3 regions of the Cedecea neteri genome follow, and region 1 is predicted to be linked to each of the others. Evidence: predicted binding sites of a transcription regulator. Region 1 holds the regulator's gene; each other region holds the start of a gene.
The links. The regulator PurR, encoded in region 1, represses purine synthesis genes. The targets are predictions, from matches to a motif close to CANGCAAACGTTTGCNTG.
Positions count from the first base shown of each region.

Region 2: purE (5-(carboxyamino)imidazole ribonucleotide mutase) is a predicted target of PurR. The motif match lies at 4,676-4,693, and genes of this name have one in related genera.
Region 3: LH86_RS12110 (amino acid aminotransferase) is a predicted target of PurR. The motif match lies at 2,096-2,113, and genes of this name have one in related genera.

Region 1 covers NZ_CP009459.1:2,938,192-2,944,962, forward strand. The annotation lists gene punC (purine nucleoside transporter PunC) at 2-1,204, opposite strand; gene punR (DNA-binding transcriptional activator PunR) at 1,319-2,257, shown strand; gene purR (HTH-type transcriptional repressor PurR) at 2,254-3,279, opposite strand; gene LH86_RS22600 (YnhF family membrane protein) at 3,572-3,661, shown strand; gene sodB (superoxide dismutase [Fe]) at 3,752-4,333, opposite strand; gene LH86_RS13910 (C40 family peptidase) at 4,670-5,518, opposite strand; gene LH86_RS13915 (Grx4 family monothiol glutaredoxin) at 5,879-6,223, shown strand; gene rnt (ribonuclease T) at 6,265-6,771, opposite strand, start outside.
Region 2 covers NZ_CP009459.1:4,459,575-4,466,345, reverse strand. The annotation lists gene LH86_RS22690 (hypothetical protein) at 103-258, shown strand; gene LH86_RS20800 (MFS transporter) at 588-1,796, shown strand; gene mnmH (tRNA 2-selenouridine(34) synthase MnmH) at 1,786-2,883, opposite strand; gene purK (5-(carboxyamino)imidazole ribonucleotide synthase) at 3,010-4,080, opposite strand; gene purE (5-(carboxyamino)imidazole ribonucleotide mutase) at 4,077-4,586, opposite strand; gene lpxH (UDP-2,3-diacylglucosamine diphosphatase) at 4,727-5,449, opposite strand; gene ppiB (peptidylprolyl isomerase B) at 5,449-5,943, opposite strand; gene cysS (cysteine--tRNA ligase) at 6,119-6,771, shown strand, end outside.
Region 3 covers NZ_CP009459.1:2,573,368-2,580,138, forward strand. The annotation lists gene LH86_RS12100 (YcbK family protein) at 1-101, shown strand, start outside; gene LH86_RS12105 (MBL fold metallo-hydrolase) at 141-788, shown strand; gene LH86_RS12110 (amino acid aminotransferase) at 845-2,035, opposite strand; gene ompF (porin OmpF) at 2,221-3,303, opposite strand; gene asnS (asparagine--tRNA ligase) at 3,900-5,300, opposite strand; gene pncB (nicotinate phosphoribosyltransferase) at 5,478-6,680, opposite strand.

The DNA of each region.
Region 1 (6,771 bases):
GTTACTGTGCGCGGGACAACTCGCTGTGGCCCTTGTTTTGTGCTTCTCGTTGGGCCGTGTGCTGCAGGGCATAGCCCAGACCGGCAAGCAGGATTGTCGCCAGCATCACGCTGGTGGTGGTCAGCAGCGGTGTCGTGACCAGCCAGGAAACCATTAAGCTTGCCAGGAAGCAAAGCCCAAGCTGCAGGGTGTTTTGCAGCGCTGCGGCTTTCCCGGTTGCCTGTGGGAAAGGCAGCAGGGCAGAGGCAACCACGATAGGGTAGATGGCACCGTTCGCCGCGGCCATCACGCAGAACGGGATAAGCAGCAGCGTCAGGTCAGCATGGCCACTCACCGCTACGCCCCAGGTGGCTACCACGCTCAGGGCATACAGGGCCAGCAGCCAGGGCAGCAGCTGTTTGCCGCTCCACTTTTGCAGCGCGCTGCGGCAGCCATAGCCCCCGACCAGGAAAGCGACAGTCTGCGGCATGTAGCTCAGGCCTATTGCCGCGGGGCTGTAGCCCATCTCATTCAGAATAAACGGCGAGCCGGTGAGCCAGGCGAAAAAGCTGGCGGAACAGGCGGCGTAAATCAGCACGTTGCCGCCGTAAACGCGGGAACGTAATAAAGAGAAGAAGCTGACTTTATTGTCTTCGGTTTGCTCGTGGTGCTGAGTCCGGGGCTTGAGGCGCAGCGTGGGGATCATCAACAGCAAAGCGACCACGAACAGCACGGCGAAAATGGCCTGCCATTCAAAATGGTTCAGCAGCCAGCTGCCGAGCAGCGGGGCCAGCGCCGGAGAAAGCCCGACCAGCGGCATGATGGTGGCAAAAATACGGCCAGCGCGGTTGGCAGGATAATAGTCGGTCACCAGGGCCTGCCAGCTAACTGCGGCCGAGCAGACGCCCACGGCCTGAATAAAGCGCAGCACCAGCAGCGTGGTGGCATCCTGCACCCAAAGCATCCCGATACAGCCGGCGGCAAACATGGCCAGGCCAATCAACAGCACAGGCTTACGCCCGAAGCGGTCGGAAAGCGGGCCCCACATCAACTGGGCAAAAGCAAAGCCGGCGAGGAACAGACTCAGGCTGGCACTCACGGCGGAGGCGGTGGTACCCAGATCTTGTTGAATGGCGGCGAAGGCGGGCAGGTACATGTCGGTGGCCAGGAAACCCAGCACGCTCAGCCCCGCAAGCCAGATAAGAAATCCCTTTGATGGTTGCATATTTCACTCTTGATTTTGATAGCAGGTTAACGGGGCAGGAGTCTACGGAGTGCAAAACCGCTTGTGAAACGCTAATATTTGCAAATTGCATTCAAATTTTTTGCAGGCAGAAATATGTGGTCTGAATATTCGCTGGAAGTGGTTGATGCCGTGGCGCGAAACGGCAGCTTTAGCGGTGCGGCCCAGGAGTTGCATCGCGTGCCGTCTGCCATCAGCTATACGGTACGGCAGCTTGAAGAATGGCTGGCCGTGCCGCTGTTTGAACGGCGTCATCGGGACGTTGAGCTGACCGCCGCCGGGGCATTTTTTCTCAAAGAAGGCCGATCTGTTATCAAAAAAATGATGGCAACGCGCCAGCAGTGCCAGCAGATAGCCAACGGCTGGCGCGGGCATCTGTCTATTGCAGTAGACAATATCGTTAAACCTGAGCGAACCCGCCAGCTGGTGCTGGATTTTTATCGTCATTTTCCGGATATCGAATTAAGGGTTTCCCAGGAAGTGTTCAACGGCGTGTGGGACGCGCTGGCCGACGGGCGAGTTGAGGCGGCGATTGGCGCCACGCAGGCGATCCCGGTCGGGGGGCGCTACGCATTTCGGGACATGGGGGCGCTTAGCTGGCGCTGCGTGGTTTCCGCTGGCCATCCGCTTGCGCAACGGGAAGGTATCATTCTGGATGATGACATTCGCCCCTGGCCGTCTTTGGTGTTGGAAGATACCTCCCGTTCACTTCCCAAGCGCATTACCTGGCTGCTCGACAACCAGCGCCGCGTGGTGGTACCGGACTGGGCGTCGGGGGAGGATTGCCTGACGGCGGGATTATGCATTGGTATGGTGCCAACGCACATTGCCCAGCCGTGGCTCGTCAGGGGAGACTGGAAAGAGCTGCTGCTGGAAAATCCATTCCCGGACGCGGCCTGCTGCCTGACCTGGCGGCAGGATGATGCTTCGCCCGCGCTGAGCTGGTTGCTGGACTATTTGGGCGATAGTGAAACGATGAATCAGGAGTGGTTGCAGGAGCCGGGTAACGTATTCCCGGCCCCCGAAGAGGCTTAGCGGCGGTAATCGCGGAACGGGCCGTCGGCCACCGAGCGGCGTTCAATCAGACGCGGATGAACTTCAATCGTCTGCGACTCTTCGCGTTTATTAATGATACGGTCGAGCAGCATGTTAAACGCCGTTTCGCCCAGGCGCTCTTTCGGCTGGTGGATAGTGGTCAGCGCCGGAGAGAAATAGCGGGCGTTGCGCACGTTGTCGTAGCCGATGATAGAAATGTCCTGCGGCACGCGCAGCCCCATTTCATCAGCGGCGCAAATCGCACCCATCGCCATAATATCGCCGCCACAGAAAACAGCGGTAGGGCGATGCGGCTGGTTAAGCAGCTGCTGCATGGCGCGATAACCCGATTCCGGTTCGAAATCACCCTGAACTACCCAGTTATCAGGCACTTTGATATTGGCTTCTTCAAGCGCCTTCAGGAACCCTGCATGGCGGCCGCCGCCGGTGTTACGTTCCAGTTGACCCGGGATAGCACCGATATCGCGATGGCCGCGTTCAATCAGGTAGCGACCCGCGAGGTAGCCGCCGTGGAAGGCGTTATCGACCACGGAATCGGTAAAGTCTGCGCGGGCTTCGCCCCAGTCCATCACCACCATCGGAATATGGCGGTACTCTTCCAGGGTTGAAAGCAGTGTGTCAGGGTATTCGGAACACATGACCAGCAGCCCGTCCACGCGTTTTTGCGCCATCATGGACAGGTAAGCGCGCTGCTTTTCAAAGTTGTTGTGCGCGTTGCCCAGAATCAGGGTGTAACCTTTGGCGAAACAGCTGTTCTCAACGGATTCAATAATTTCCGCAAAATAAGGGGCTTCGCTTGAGGTCGCAAGCAGGCCGATAGATTTGGTGTGGTTGACCTTCAGGCTACGCGCCACGGCGCTCGGTGAATAGTGCAGCTCTTTGATGGCTGCCCAAACGGCATTGCGCGTCTCTTCCGCCACAAAACGGGTCTTGTTAATGACATGTGACACAGTGGTAGTGGAAACGTTTGCGCGCTTCGCTACGTCCTTAATCGTTGCCATTAGATGTCACTCCAGACCATATCGTAAACTCCTGATAACTCATATGTTAAACGTTTGCCTTCGCTAACTCCTGGGGCAACACGTTGGTTGCAGGCCTGTCGGGGATGCGACATACAGCGGGAGGAGGGCGTTGCCGGGCGATACGCGGTAAATTAGCGAAGGATTTTGGCTTATCCCGGGGCAAAGTGGAAGAGGGAAAACCGATATCTGCGCAAATCCAGCAGGATTTTTATCGCTAATTGTGGGAAAATCACCCCACATACACTTTGTAGGGAAATAAAAGGAGCTTGCAATGAGTACCGATCTGAAGTTTTCCGTGGTGACTACGGTTATCGTACTGAGTCTGATTGTTGCCGGAGCACTTACCGCCGTCCTGCACTGATTTACAAAGGGCCGCGAAAAGCGGCCCTTATCATATATAGATGAAGGAAGAAAAACGTCACCTTCCTACTTCGTAAGTAACCGATAGAAATCAGCCCGCCAGGTTTTGCGCAACAAATTTCCAGTTCACCAGCGCCCAGAAATGGTCGAGATAAACCGGGCGCGCGTTGCGGTAATCAATGTAGTAAGCGTGTTCCCACACGTCCACGGTCAGTAGCGGTTTTGCCTCAGTTGTCAGCGGAGTTCCTGCATTAGAAGTCGAGACGATAGCCAGGCTACCGTCGCTATTCTTCACAAGCCAGGTCCAGCCGGAGCCAAAGTTTTTGATGGCCGCTTCGGTGAACTGCTTTTTAAAGGCTTCCACGCTGCCAAAAGTATGGTTGATGGCGGCCAGCACGTCACCGGTCGGCTCCCCACCGGCATTCGGCGCCAGGCAGTGCCAGTAGAAGGTATGGTTCCAGACCTGAGCCGCGTTATTGAAAATACCGCCGTCAGATCCTCTCACGATCTCTTCCAGCGTTTTGCCTTCAAACGGGCTGCCTTTGATCAGGTTGTTCAGGTTAGTGACGTAGGTCTGGTGGTGCTTACCGTAGTGATATTCGAGGGTTTCGGCTGAGATATGCGGTGCCAGCGCGTCTTTAGCATAGGGCAGGGCGGGTAGTTCGAACGACATTGCTTTACTCCTTGTTATTTTGTTTCACAATATAACTACAATTTGTGTGGTTATAAGGTTAGCAAATTACAGGTGAGTGAAAAAGCGAAATGAAACAACAAAATAAAACAGCCCGTTGCCGGGCTGCTCAGACTGCTGACAAGCTACCTGTGATGAAATAAATACCCGGTGACGTTTTAAAATAAACGAGGAAAATCAATTTATTGATTTTTAGCTGATAACCACAAAGAGGGAAAAACCACGCTTTTTCCCTCTTTGTCAGCAGCAATTAACAGCCCGTTGCCGGGCTGTTAACATTTTAATCAGTCTGATTAGCCCGAAAGGGCGTGGATAAGACTAACGAATGGTTTTTGGCGTCATCACCCGGCGGGCACCCACGTAGTGGCGCTGCCAGTAATCTTCGCTCAGGGAGGTGATCTGAATATCGCGGCCACTGCGTGGGGACTGAATAAACTTCCCGTTGCCAACGTAAACGCCAACGTGATCGGCGGTGCCGCGCCCTTGAGTACGGAAGAACACCAGATCGCCGCTTTCCAGTTCGCCACGGTCAACGGAAGAGGCATCTCGCAGGTGATACATTTCATTGGCGGTGCGTGGAATACGAATATTCACCAGATCTTTATAAGCGTAATAAATCAACCCGCTGCAGTCGAAACCGGTGCGTGGGGAGGTACCGCCCCAGCGATACGGCTTACCAATTTGTCCCATCAGCTTGTTCATAGCCGTTTTTTGCGCTTTCTGCACGCGTACTTTATGTGCCTGCGCGATGGTCAGATTTTTTTCCGACTTCACCTTAACGCACTGCTTTTTATGCCCTTTACGATGGGTGCATTTTTCAGTGTAGGCAACGGTGGCGGAGGCTGGCTGTAGGGCTAATTTCTGCGAGGTTTTTTTGCTGCTGGTTTTAGCGAGGGTGCTGCTTTTGCCTGTGGTGGTGCGTTTAGCCACTTTGGCTTTTGCCGGTGAGGTGTCTTTTTTACCGGACTTCTTTTTGGTGGAGGCTGTGCTGACCTTCGGTTTTGCTTTCTCTTTACCCTTGTTGCTTTTACTGGTTGTTGTCTTTGCCGGATGGCCTTTTTGTGCAACAGGATGGCGGACGTGCTCAGACGCCTGCGCCAAAGGTGTATAGGGCAAAGCAAATAGCAGAGCACATAGCGTGATAGAGATTTTATTTATCCGCGCCACTCGTCAATCCCCTGATAAATGAAGGCACGATGCTAACCATCATGCCTGCGTATGATTTTTGCGAAACCCGACGATTCTAATGCATAAAAGCCGATAATGTTAATAGGCAAATACTATTTAACGGCCAAAAGTGGAAGCTATAGCTAAAAAATTAACCATTCCAGGGTGTTATCCGCTGTTTAATTGATCTCGAATGAAGCAAATTGCTCATTTTCGCGCGCCGTAAAAGTGTTATTCTTAAAGTATGTTTGCTCGCCGGGGCTAGAAGAAAAACCCTGAGAAAAATGGTGTTTTCTGCCCGGGGCGCAACTGGCTACAATGGCAGGCTATTGCCGTATCAAGGTTTGAGGAAGCAAGACAATGAGCACTATTGAAAAAATTCAACGCCAGATCGCTGAGAACCCGATTCTTCTCTATATGAAAGGTTCCCCGAAGCTGCCGAGCTGCGGCTTCTCCGCTCAGGCCGTTCAGGCTCTGTCCGCCTGCGGCGAGCGTTTCGCCTATGTGGATATTCTGCAGAATCCGGACATCCGCGCTGAACTGCCAAAATACGCCAACTGGCCAACTTTCCCGCAGCTGTGGGTGGACGGTGAGCTGGTCGGCGGCTGCGATATCATCATCGAGATGTACCAGCGTGGTGAGTTGCAGGCACTGATCAAAGAGACCGCAGAGAAGCACAAATCTGAAGAGCCAGGCGCAGAGTAATCTCGCCTGCCAGTAAAAAAGCGACCCTTAGGTCGCTTTTTTTATGCCTCAGATTCAGGCTCGTCTGCCAACGGCAGTGGCCAGCCGCCGAGGCGCTTCCAGCGGTTGACGATTTCGCAGAACAGCAGGGCGGTCTGCTCGGTGTCGTACAGGGCGGAGTGGGCCTGCGAGCTGTCAAACTTCTGGCCTGCGGCGATGCAGGCTTTTGCCAGCACGGTTTGCCCCAGCACCAGGCCGCTCAGGGCCGCGGTATCAAACGTCACAAACGGGTGGAATGGGTTACGTTTTAATGATGCGCGCTCAGCGGCGGCCATCATAAAGCTGTGGTCGAACGTGGCGTTGTGCGCCACCATAATCGCCCGGCTACAGCCGCTGTCTTTAATGCCTTTGCGCACGGTTTTGAAAATCGCGTGGAGGGCATCGTATTCGCTGACGGCACCACGCAGGGGGTTATGCGGGTCAATACCGTTGAACGCCAGGGCTTCAGGCTGCAGGTTCGCACCTTCAAACGGATCGACATGGAAGTGCAGGGTTTCGTCGGGGGATAA
Region 2 (6,771 bases), 1.5 Mb from region 1:
ATGGGCTAACATTTGTGTGTAATAATCAACCGGAAGCAGGTCAGTGTTATATAAGGAAGCTGTCCAAACGCTAAATAAAACCTGATTACTAGTGAGTGATTAATGATGAATGCTTGCGAAGATCGATTTGAAATTTGGGCTGATGCTAAAGGCTTCGACTTACTCAAAATCGAAGGAAAGTATGACGATCCGGCCACTAGCAATGCATGGGAGTGCTGGAAAACAGCATGGGCTGAAAGTAAAAAATGGGATGTGTGATGCTTAGCGTCTAACGGTTCTCGAAATCTAAATTGACCTGCTCAACGTAACTCAATACAACCTGTCTGCAATAAGGTCCGCATTTGGCACTAAGCAGTCATACCCCAGCCCCAAAAGAAAATATCTTCTAGAGAGTATGCCCCAGCAAAAATCCTCAAACCCAAAACTACCCCAAATCCCCCACCCACCACCAGCCCCCAAATCTCACAGTTGCCCTTTCCCCGGGGATTGGCTAGTATCGGGCCAGCTTCTCGCAAGTCGTAAACGTTAACGTTATCCAACGTACATATTCTCCCCGGCATTCGGGGTAATTGTACTTGGGTAATATCATGGCACTGTTTGCATCTCCCCTTGTTTCGTACCGCAAGCCCCACGTTCTGGGCTTTATCCTCTATTTCATCGTCGGCCTGGTCGACGGCGCGATTGTGCCCTTTTTCCCGCTGTGGGCGCAGCAGTCTGCCGCTATCCCGGTGGAGTTTATTGGCCTGTTATTCGGCTGCTATGCCGGGGGCGAGCTACTGGCCGCGCCGTTTATCGGCGGCATTGCCGATCGCGTGGGCAGAAGGCCCGTCTTGATTATTTCGGCGACCGGCGTCGGGGCGGGCTTTATCGCGCTGTTCTTTGCGCACGGGGTTTTTGCTGCCGCCGCTGTGCTGATCGTTATTGGCCTGTTTGAATCCGTGCTGCACCCGACCATCTATACCGTTGTGGCGGACGCCACGCCAGCCTCGGAACATCGCCGCCAGTTCAGCATCATGCGCGTGTGTTCTGGGGCGGGCGCTATAGCCGGGCCGCTGCTGGGCACGGTGCTGGTGCAAAAGGGGTTGGGCTACGTCTTTCTGGCCGGAGGTTCGGTGATGGTGATCGGTGGCCTGATGCTGACGATCTCTCTGGGGGAAACGCGTCCGTTGGCCGCTGGAGTGGACGATGAGGCCGATGATGAAGAGGGGCTCAGCGCGCTGCTGCCAGCGTTCCGGGATCGCCGCCTGGCCGGGCTGCTGATTTGGGTGCTGCTGCTGGGCGTCGCCGGGAGCTGGGTGGAGGCCGTTATGCCGCTGTACGCCAGCAATCAGATGGGGATGAGCGCCGCCAGCATCGGCTATCTGTTCGCGTTCGGCGCAGGGATCAATACGGTCGGCCAGTTGGCCTTAACGAAACTGTTTGCCCGACGTTCTGCCTTGTTTATCACGCTCGGCGCGGGTTTGGCGCTGATCACCGGCTTTGTTTTGCTATTGGCGCATCCACACGTCGTGACGCTGGTGATGGCGGTCTGCCTCTATTCGCTGTCTCAGATGATGACCGGCCCGCTAATCCCGACAGCGGTGAACAAGTTAGCCCCGGCGCGGCTGCGTGCGACCTATATGGCGGCACTTTCGGTGGTGAGCGATCTGCAGGGCTCGGTGGGGCCAGCCACCGGCACGGCACTGTTCGCGCTGGCGTTTACTTTACCGTGGGCGGTGGGCATTCCATTGGTTGGACTGGCGGTGACCGGACTCGGGTTGACGCTCGCCGCCGGGGAAAAATCGACTACTCGTTAACGCTGCGCAGCCAGGCTTCGACCTGCCGGTAATCCCCCCGGAAGACGATCTGGTCGGCCTTCTGGCTGAGCTGATAGCGGTACATCGGGTCGTAATACTCTTTCAGCAGCGGCGACAGCCAGGCCAGATGGCCTTCGCAGGAGCCGGTTTTCCGCTGGGTTAACAAGGCCTCGTCCAGCCTGGCGGTGAACTGCTGGAAGCGTTCCATGCCCAGGCGGCGGCGGATGGCAAACAGGCCGTGGTGCAGATACTCGGCGTAATCGCGCCACGCGGTTTCTTCCTCGCTGACGGATAAAAACGCCTCGCTCATCTGCCGGAAGTATTCGTTTTTGAGCCTCTCCAGCCGCAGCTCGAACGGATCGTCAATGGCCACAATCGGCGAGCGCAGCATCTGTTCTCTGAAGGCTTCGGGAATATGGCGGGAGCCAATCATCCGGCCCTCATCTTCCACAACCAGCGTTTTTGATTCGGTCGGGCTGATTTTGAGCAGGGTGACGGCGAGATTGTTTTCGAAGCTGGCCTGAGAAGGCTGGGCGACAATCGTGCGGCCAAACGACGAGCCGCGGTGGTGCGCAAGGCCTTCAAGGTCAACGCCCGTCGGCAGCGAACGGATCAGAATGGTTTTGCCACAGCCGGTGTTGCCGCTGACGATAACCATCGGCCACTGAGAACGGGTGTCGATTACCTGCATGGCATGCTGGCGCAGGGCTTTGTAGCCGCCGGTGACCAGCGGGTACTCGAGGCCATTTTCCCGCAGCCACTGCTGCACGATGTGGCTGCGCATTCCACCTCTGGCGCAGCATAAATAGCCCTCGGGCTGCTGGCGGCAGCTTTCCAGCCAGCGTTCGACTCGGCTGGCTTTTCGCTCGCCGCTGACCAGCCGGTGCCCCAGTTCGATGGCGGCCTGTTGACCCTGCTGCTTATAGCACGTCCCGACCTGCGCGCGTTCATCGTCCAGCATCAGCGGTAAGTTATGGGCAGCGGGCATCGCTCCCTGAGCGAACTCTACCGGGGCACGAACGTCAATCAGCGGAATGTCGTTGAGCAGCAGGCGGTCGTAGTCCTGCGTATTGGGGCGTTTTTCCATGGCATAACCTTAGTCTGAAGCGGCGAAACGGGGGAATTGTGCGCTTCTGGTCGGGCAAAGGAAAGGGGAAGGGGGAAAATGGTCTGACCCTCTAAAGTCAAACAGAGGGTCAGACGAGGTGCGGTTTTACTTCACCAGTTTGCTCTGCGCCCAGGCAATGCCGCTGGCGTATTCGGCCGGGAGCAGGGGAACCAGGGCTTCCAGCGAGGCGCTCAGGCGGCCGGTATCGCTGTCGTTCAGGTTGAGATGCCCGACTTTGCGGCCCGGACGAACTTCTTTGTCGTACCAGTGCAGGTGCACCAGCGGGAGCTTCAGCCAGGCATAGTTCAGGTCGGTGCCGATCAGGTTCACCATCACCGACGGGGCATTAACGACAGGCTGCGGCAGCGGCAAATCCACGATGGCGCGCAGGTGCAGCTCGAACTGGCTGATTGAAGCGCCGTTTTGCGTCCAGTGCCCGCTGTTGTGTACGCGCGGGGCCAGCTCGTTGATCAGCAGGCCGGCTGGCGTGACGAAACACTCCATCGCCATCACGCCGACGTAGCCCAGCTCGTGCATGATGGCGGTGAGCATGGTTTCGGCCTGGCGCTGCTGTTCGGCGTTAGCCTGTGGGAAGGCAACGCTGGTGCGCAGAATGCCGTCCTGGTGCAGGTTGTGAGTTAGCGGGTAGAACACCGTGCTGCCGTCGTGGCCGCGCGCGCCTACCAGAGAAACTTCGCCGGAGAAGTTAATGCCCTGCTCGACGATGCATTCGCCGTAGCACTCTGCCGGCAGCTGGTCGGTTTCATCGGCACGTAAGCGCCACTGGCCGCGGCCATCGTAGCCGCCCACGCGGCGCTTCACGATAGCCAGAGAGCCCAGCTTACTGAACACGTCCTGCCATTCGTGGCTGCCGGAGAGCAACTGCCACGGCGCGGTGGCCAGGCCGAGCTTATCGAACAGCTGCTTTTGCGTCAGGCGGTCGGCGATGATCGGGAAGATATCGCGGTTAACGAAGGCGTTATGGCGCGCCAGTTCACGGGTCAGGGCGGTTTCCGGCCAGCGTTCAATCTCGGCGGTGATCACGCTCTGGGCGAACGGCACGGCTTCCGGCTCGGCGTCCAGCCCGACAGGGTAAACGGCGATGCCCAGTGGCTCACCGGCCTGGCGGAGCATGCGCCCCAGTTGGCCGTTACCTAAGACACAAACGCGTTTCATGCTTCACTCCGTGGGTCCGGATTATCGAGCACTTCGTCGGTCTGGGTTTGACGCCAGGTCGCCAGGCGCTGGCTCAGGTCTGCGTCATGCAGGGCCAGGATCTGCGCGGCCAGCAGGGCGGCGTTGGCGGCTCCGGCTTTACCGATGGCCAGCGTGCCGACCGGAATGCCGCGCGGCATCTGGACGATAGAATAAAGGCTGTCCACGCCGCTAAGAGCAGCGCTTTGGACCGGCACACCCAGCACCGGGACGAGGGTTTTCGCGGCCAGCATACCCGGCAGGTGCGCTGCGCCACCGGCTCCGGCGATGATCACCTGGTAGCCATTGGCTTCGGCCTGCTCGGCGAAGCTGAAAAGCTTATCCGGCGTGCGGTGGGCGGAGACGACTTCAACATGGTGAGGGACATTCAGGGCGGTAAGGATTTCAGCGGCGAACTGCATGGTGGCCCAGTCACTTTTGGAACCCATAACAATGGCGATACGCGCCGGGGTGTGCTCAGAAGACATGCGTCTCAAAACTCCTGTGGGTGTGCAGACATCATCGGGCGACGGGCGCCCGTATCAGAAGGGCTCAGAGAATAGCACGAACTTCCGGCAAGGAAAACGGTTGCGTGGTTAACGAATCGGCAAAAAAGTGGGCTTTTAGGTCAGAAAGGAAAATGAATCAGCTCGACGTTTTCCGGCGTGACTTTGATCATCGACCCTTCTCTATGCCACGCGCCTAACACGCAGCGGAAAGCGGGTTGCCCGTTAGCCTCAAGTTCGTGAATCGCCGGGCGATGGGTATGCCCGTGAATCAGCCATTGAACATTGTGGCGGGTGAGGGTGTCGACCACCGCCTGCGGGTTCACATCCATGATCTCCAGCGACTTCATATTATTCGCCGCCTGGCTGTCGGCGCGCATGCGGTCGGCGATACGCTGGCGAATAAACAGCGGCAGGGCAAGGTAGAGCTTCTGCAGCCACGGCTGATGAACCTTGCGGCGAAACGCCTGATAGCCTTCGTCGTCGGTACACAGCGTGTCGCCGTGCATGATCAGTATGTTGCGGCCATAAACATCGATGAGCTTTTCTTCCGGCAGCAGCGTCATGCCGCTGGCTTTGGCGTAGCGCTTGCCGAGTAAAAAGTCCCGGTTGCCGTGAATGAAATAGCAGGGAATGCCGGTATCAACCACCGCTTTAATGGCCGCGGCGATTTGCTGGTAGAGCGGCTCCGGGGCGTCGTCGCCAATCCAGGCTTCGAACAGATCGCCAAGAATGTAGAGCGCATCCGCCTGGCGGGCTTCACCGGATAAGAAACGCAGAAAACCGGCGACGATCGCCGGTTCTTCTGGGCAGAGGTGTAAATCTGCAATAAACAGCGTCGACATTATTCGCTGACGGTCACGCTTTCGATAATAACGTCTTCTTTCGGTACATCCTGGTGCATACCGCTGCGGCCGGTGGAAACGGCTTTGATATTCTCAACCACGTCCATCCCTTCGACTACTTCTGCGAACACGCAGTAGCCCCAACCCTGCAGGCTTTCGCCGCTGAAGTTCAGGAAGTCGTTGTCGGCAACGTTGATGAAGAACTGTGCGGTGGCAGAGTGCGGAGCCTGGGTACGAGCCATTGCCAGCGTACCGCGGGTGTTTTTCAGGCCGTTATTCGCTTCGTTCTGAATGGTGTCTTTGGTCGCTTTCTGCTTCATACCCGGTTCGAAACCGCCGCCCTGGATCATAAAGCCGTTGATCACACGGTGGAAAATGGTGTTGTTGTAGAAGCCTTCGCGGCAGTAGTCCAGGAAGTTTTTAACGGTAACAGGCGCTTTATCATCAAAAGTTTTGATGACAATGTCGCCGTGATTAGTGTGAAAAGTAACCATGCTTGCATCCTATGAGTGTCAGAGAGTACGGCGGCAAACGGTGCCGTCGTACCAGCACGCTGTTATAGCATAACGCTACATCATAGTCAGTAATGCAAAGCAGACTGCCGTCGGGGAAAATAATCGGGTAAGATAACCGGGAGTATTCTTCCACACGCTTACATGGAATCCCCTGATGTTAAAAATATTTAATACACTGACTCGCCAAAAAGAGGAATTCAAACCTATTCATGCCGGAAAGGTAGGCATGTACGTGTGTGGTATCACCGTTTACGATCTCTGTCACATCGGCCATGGCCGTACTTTTGTTGCGTTTGACGTGGTGGCGCGCTACCTGCGTTCCCTCGGCTATGAGCTGAACTACGTGCGTAACATCACCGACATCGACGATAAAATCATTAAGCGCGCCCATGAAAATGGCGAAGACTTTGTGGCGCTGGTCGACCGCATGGTCGTCGAAATGCACAAAGATTTCGATGCGCTGAACATTTCACGCCCGAACAGCGAGCCGCGTGCGACCAAACATATTCCGGAAATCATCGAAATTGTTGAACAGCTGCTGGCCCGCGATCACGCCTATGTGGCGGAAAACGGCGATGTGATGTTCTCGGTGCTGACCGACCCGAATTATGGCCTGCTGTCTCGCCAGGATCTGGATCAGCTCCAGGCGGGGGCGCGCGTGGACGTGGTTGACGTGAAGCGTAACCCGATGGACTTCGTGCTGTGGAAAATGTCCAAGCCAGGCGAGCCTGCATGGACTTCTCCGTGGGGCGAAGGCCGTCCGGGCTGGCATATCGAATGCTCCGCCATGAACTGCAAAGAGCTGGG
Region 3 (6,771 bases), 360 kb from region 1:
ATATTCGCAAAGCAGCATTATCAATGCGGGCAGGTGGTGTAGGATACTACCCCAGCAGCGACTTTGTGCATATTGACACCGGGCCGGTAAGGCACTGGTAAAACAACGGAATCCGGCTTTGTTGTCGGTAATGGAGCAGCATGAACTATCACATTATTCCGGTCACGGCTTTTGCCCAGAACTGTTCTCTTATTTGGTGCAAGGAAACGCAGCAGGCGGCGCTGGTGGATCCCGGCGGCGATGCGGCGCGCATTAAGCAAGAAGTGGCGCAAAAAGGCGTGCAGATTAGCCAAATCCTGTTGACGCATGGTCATCTCGATCACGTTGGCGCGGCGGCTGAGCTGGCGGCACATTACGGCGTGCCCGTTGTGGGGCCGGAAAAAGAAGATGAGTTCTGGCTGCAGGGACTGCCGCAGCAAAGCCGGATGTTTGGCCTCGACGAGTGTCAGCCTTTGACGCCGGACCGCTGGTTAAACGAAGGGGAATGTGTTTCCGTAGGGAATGTAACTTTACAGGTGTTGCATTGTCCGGGGCATACGCCTGGCCATATCGTTTTCTTCGATGCGGACTCTCGTTTACTGATTTCGGGTGATGTTATCTTTAAAGGTGGAGTAGGGCGCAGCGATTTCCCGCGCGGCGATCACGCGGCGTTGATTGATTCGATCAAACGTAAGCTGCTACCGCTGGGGGATGATGTGACCTTTATTCCCGGCCACGGCCCAATGTCTACGCTGGGTTACGAGCGCCTGCATAATCCGTTTTTGCAGGATGAGCAGCCGGTCTGGTAAAGCGGGTTTCAAATAAAAAAGAGCCGCTTATGCGGCTCTTTTGCTATGCGTGGTGATTACAGCACAGCAACGATGGCTTCGCACAGCGGCGCCATGTTATCCGGCGTCATGCCCGCCACGTTAACGCGGCCAGATGCGACGGCGTAAACGCCAAACTCTTCACGCAGGCGTAGAACCTGTTCTTTGGTCAGGCCGCTGAACGAGAACATCCCGTTCTGGTTAATGATGAAGCTAAAGTCGCGATTGGCGCCTTTCTCCTGCAGGGTATTCACAAACAGCTGACGCATGCGGTGAATGCGCTGGCGCATATCGGTCAGCTCTTGTTCCCACATGGTACGCAGCGCGTCGTTGCTCAGAATCGTCGCTACAACGGAGGCGCCGTGTGCCGGTGGGTTGGAGTAGTTGGCGCGAATAACCGATTTTACCTGGCTGAATGAACGGTCAGCGGTGTCGGCATCGGCGGCAACCAGCGTGAAAGCGCCCACGCGTTCGTTGTACAAACCGAAGTTCTTGGAGTAGGAGCTGGCCACCAGCAGTTCTTTGTGAGCGGCTGCGAAAAGACGCAGGCCTTCAGCATCTTCTTCCAGACCACGAGCAAAGCCCTGGTAAGCAAAGTCAAACAGCGGCAGCCAGCCTTTGGCCAGCGACATCTCTGCCAGCGTTTTCCACTGTTCAGCGGTAGGATCGATCCCGGTAGGGTTATGGCAGCAGCCGTGGAACAGCACCACGTCACCGGCTTCCGCCGCCTGCAGGCTGGCCACCAGGCCATCAAAGTCCAGGCTGTGATTTTCCGCGTCATAGTAGGCGTACTCTTTCACTTCCAGGCCCGCTGCGTTAAACACGCTTTTATGGTTAGGCCAGCTTGGGTTACTCACCCAGACGCGTTTTGCTGAGGTGTTTTTTGCCAGGAAATCAGCGGCAACGCGCAGCGCACCGGTCCCGCCTGGGGTTTGCGCCGTACGGGCACGTTTGTCGGCAATAAGCGCGTTGCTTTTGCCAAACAGCAGCTCTTGCGTGCAGCGGCCAAACTCTGGAATACCATCAATGCCCAGATAGTTTTTGGTGGTCTCATTTTCCAACAGATAAAGCTCAGCTTTCTTCACGCTGGTCAGGACAGGGGTTTTACCGGTCTCGTCCTTATAGACCCCGATGCCGAGGTTAATTTTGGTTGGACGGTCGTCGGCGCGAAACAGGTCAGCCAGACCAAGAATAGGATCGGCAGGGGCAGCGGTAATGTTCTCAAACATGACGGGTTCCATTAGTGATATCGGGGGAAATCGCTTTCAGGTTAACTGCTGTTTTACGAATTGCCAACCGTTTGCGACAAAAAGAGACAGTTAGCGATAACATCGGGTTTATTCTACTTTTTTGCCATAAAAAAACAGGGCCGAAGCCCTGTTTTTAAACATTTCAGACAAACAAATGGCTGAAATTAGAACTGGTAAACGATACCAACAGCAACGGTGTCGTCTGCGCCAACGCCCAGCTTGTTGTTTTTGTCGATCTGGTTGATCTGGTAGTCAACGTAGGTAGACATGTTTTTGTTGAAGTAGTAGGTCGCGCCGATATCAATGTAGTTGATGTAATCTTCGCTGCCGATACCTTCAACATCTTTCGCTTTAGATTTGTAGTAAGCGATGGATGGACGCAGGCCGAAATCGAACTGGTACTGTGCCACAACAGAGAAGTCCTGAGTTTTGTTCAGGAAGCCATCTTGTTTGTTGATGGTGATGCGAGTTGCGTTACGGCTTTCACCGTACAGCGCGGCCAGGTAGATGTTGTTCGCGTCATATTTCAGACCGGTAGCCCACTGCTCAGCTTTAGCACCGTGGCCGATAGTCTCTGTCTGCTGAGCGTTAGTACGGTCAGCCGCGCCGTAAGCACCTACGATGCCGAAGCCATCAACGGTGTAGCTTGCGGAGGTCGCCCAGCCGTCACCGTTAGAGCGTGATGCGTTGTCTTTACGTTCGTTTTTACCCAGGTACTGAACGCCGAAGTCCAGACCATCAACCAGGCCGAAGAAGCTGTGGTTACGGTAAGTAGCCAGGCCACCGTTACGACCGGAGAAGAAGTTGTCGCTGTTGCCGGTGTCACCACCGAACTCTGGCAGCATATCGGTCACGCCGATTGCATCATAAACCAGACCGTAGTTACGGCCGTAGTCGAAGGAACCTGCGTCACCGAATTTCAGACCAGCGAAGGCCAGACGGGTTTTGTTACCGGTCTGAGCATCAGCGCCTTCAGAGTTGTTACCCTGGAAGTTGTATTCCCACTGGCCGTAACCGGTCAGTTGGCTGTTAATCTGAGTTTCGCCTTTGAAGCCAAGACGGGCGTAAGTTTTGTCGCCGTTACCCTGAGCGTTTACACCGTTGTCTTTAGCAAAATAGTGCAGACCTACAGCTTTGCCGTACAGGTCTACTTTGTTGCCGTCTTTGTTATAGATTTCTGCAGCGTTAGCTGCACCGGCTACCAGCAGAGCAGGGATAACCACTGCCAGAATATTGCGCTTCATCATTATTTATTACCCTCATTGTGGTTTTTATGGACACCTGCCACTGCCGTCAATAATTCTTTACGGAACTATTGATGATAGTTTGGTGTCTTTCTGTATCTGTCAGGCATCTTTCCATCCATGAAACCGTTTCGCTAGCCTGAAAGTGCTACAAATGTCTAAACTGAGTTTCAAAAAGAAAATATGTGTAACTAAATATTAATTTCAGGGAACTTTGTGAACCATTTCAAATTTCATTCTTAGCGCAACAAAAATGCTTCGCTTGTTAACATATATATATGAATTACTTATGTTTAATCCGCATAAGCTCAATGAATGGGTATTTCTTGTTCACAATTGTTCATTTTTTGACTTGTTTTTGGATGTCCAGATGTCTGTGTGAAAAGTGAACGATTGTGCTATGCCCAGCACTGATTTGAAATGCGAGCAAACTTAAGCGCAATTTTTGTTAAAGAGTGTGAGATAGAAACAGTTGGTAACGGGGTAGTCGGGAATGGAGGTTGAAATTGACGTTTGCTTAATGAGCGTTGAAGAAAATAGACCTTTTATTGTCAAATGTAAAAAAGGCCAGCGGAGAGCTGGCCTTTGGTTTTGCTGGCTTAGAAGCTGGCGTTACGTGGAGTACGTGGGAACGGAATCACGTCACGCACGTTCTGAACGCCGGTGACATAGGCAATCAGACGCTCGAAGCCCAGGCCGAAACCGGAATGCGGCACGGTGCCGTAGCGGCGCAGGTCGCGGTACCACCAGTAGTCTTCTTTATTCAGGCCCATTTCAGCCATGCGTGCATCCAGCACATCCAGACGCTCTTCACGCTGGGAACCACCGATGATTTCACCGATGCCTGGCGCCAGGACGTCCATAGCGGCAACTGTCTTACCGTCTTCGTTAAGGCGCATATAGAAAGCTTTGATGTCTTTCGGGTAGTTTTTCACTACCACCGGTGCCTTGAAGTGCTGCTCGGCCAGGTAACGCTCGTGCTCGGAGGAAAGGTCGACGCCCCAGTAAACCGGGTTTTCGAACTTATGCCCACAGTTCAGCAGGATTTCCACCGCATCGGTGTAGTTCACCTGGGCGAAGTCTGCGGAGATGAAGCGTTCGAGGCGCTCAATGGCTTCTTTGTCCACGCGCTCAGCAAAGAACTTCATGTCGTCCATGCGCTCTTCAAGCACGGCCTTGAAGACGTACTTGAGCATCGCTTCGGCCAGACCGGCAACGTCGTCCAAATCGGCAAAGGCAACTTCCGGTTCCAGCATCCAGAACTCAGCCAGGTGGCGGCTGGTGTTGGAGTTCTCCGCGCGGAAAGTCGGCCCGAAGGTATAAACCTTTGACAGCGCACTCGCGTAGGTTTCGCCGTTCAGCTGGCCGGAAACGGTCAGGAAGGCTTCTTTACCGAAGAAGTCTTTATCAAAATCGACTTTGCCTTCTGCGGTGCGAGGCAGGTTTTCCAGATCCAGCGTTGAAACGCGGAACATCTCCCCGGCACCTTCGGTGTCCGAAGCGGTGATGAGCGGAGTCGAGACCCAGAAATAACCGTTTTCATGGAAGAAGCGATGCAGCGCCTGAGCCAGCGTGTGACGAACGCGAGCCACGGCACCAATCATGTTGGTACGCGGACGCAGGTGAGCCACTTCGCGGAGGTATTCGATGCTATGGCGTTTGGCCGCCATTGGATAGGTATCCGGATCGTCAACCCAGCCGGTCACTTCGACTTTGGTAGCCTGAAGTTCGAATGCCTGGCCCTGGCCCTGAGACTCGACCACCACGCCGGTAACAATCACGGAGCAGCCAGTGGTCAGGCGCAGAACGTCTTCATTGTAATTGGGCAGAGAATTATTAATGACGGCCTGTACAGGATCAAAGCAGGAACCGTCATAGACGGCGAGGAAGGAGATACCAGCTTTTGAATCTCTTCGAGTACGTACCCATCCGCGCACGGTGACTTCGCTGTCAACGGCGGCACGGCCCTGGAGTACGTCGGCTACAGGCACAACGCTCATAGTTTTCTCTCTATTAAATGGTCAATGACAAAAAAAATAGTAACCCACAGATGGGGGCTATCTATGTTACCTGTCGCGCGCCATCAGACAAGCAGAATTCGCGTTACTTATGAAGAAATAAAGGAATGAGAGAAGGGCGGTGAATAGCGAAGCGGCTATTCACCGATTATCGCTGAATCAGCTGGCTTTTTTAACCAGCGGAAGGTCAAAGGCTTTGCGCAGTGCCCGAACAAAGGCTTTGTCGTGGCAGATGGTTTTTCCCGGGCTGTCCGAAAGCTTAGCCACCGGCTTACCGTTGCACTCCACGAGCTTAATCACAATGTTCAGCGGCTTAACCTGCGGAATGTCGCAGGTCAGGCGGGTGCCGATACCAAAGCTGAGGTTAACCCGGGATGAGAAGCGGCGGTACAGCTCCACGGCTTTGTTTAAATCCAGGTTGTCGGAAAACACCAACACTTTGCTTAAAGGATCGATGCCAAGCTTCTGGTAGTGGGCAATGGCTTTTTCTCCCCACTCAACGGGGTCACCTGAATCGTGGCGCAGCCCCTGATAGCGCGTGGCAAACTCCTTGCCGAAATCACGCAGGAAAGCATCCATGGTGATGCAGTCAGTCAGGGCTATTCCTAGCTGATCGGGATATTCGTCCAGCCATGCCTGCAATGCTGCGCGTTGGCTGTTCGCCAGATCCGGGCTTATTTGCTGATGTGCCTGGAACCATTCATGCGCCTGGGTGCCCATCGGCGTAAGGTCGAGGCGGCGCGCCAGATCGTAGTTGCTGGTGCCGATAAACCACGGCTCCTGCTTAAGCCGCTCAACGATAGCCTGCTGCACTTCACGAGAGAAGCGGCGGCGTGTACCAAAGTCCATCAGGCGGAAATGGGAAAGATCCAGCCCGTCGGTCAGCGCGTTAAACTCCTGCAGCTTACTTTCCAGGTGATCCAGCGCCATTTTTGGCGTCACGCCGGGAGCGCGATGCTGGTGAACGACTTCACTGATTACCGCCAGCAGGGGAACTTCCCACATGATGACTTCCCGCCAGGGGCCGCTGAGGCGAATATCTAAATGACCATGATTATTGGTCACCTGAACCTGAGCAGGGTCATAGCGGAAGTCACGCAGCCAGTCGAGATAATCGGCTTTGAAAAAGGGCAGGCTTTTCAGCCAGTGAAATTCTTCATCGCTGAGGCGCAGGTGCTGCATCGCGGCTACCTGCTCACGAATAGCCTCGGCATGAATGCCCAGCAGGTCGTCGCCGCGGCAGCGGAATTCCGCTGCGACATTTACGTCGTAATAGCGGTGATAAACCGCTTGCTGCATATGAAGCTTATAGGCGTCAGTATCCAGAAGCGTTTGCAAAATCGGGGAAGCGTGTCGTGTCATGGCGCGTTTCAGCATCCTCTCACAGGAGCGTTTCCATCAGTCCGGGCAAATTAAGACGCGGGAGTATACCCTGATTATCTGTTTATTGAAG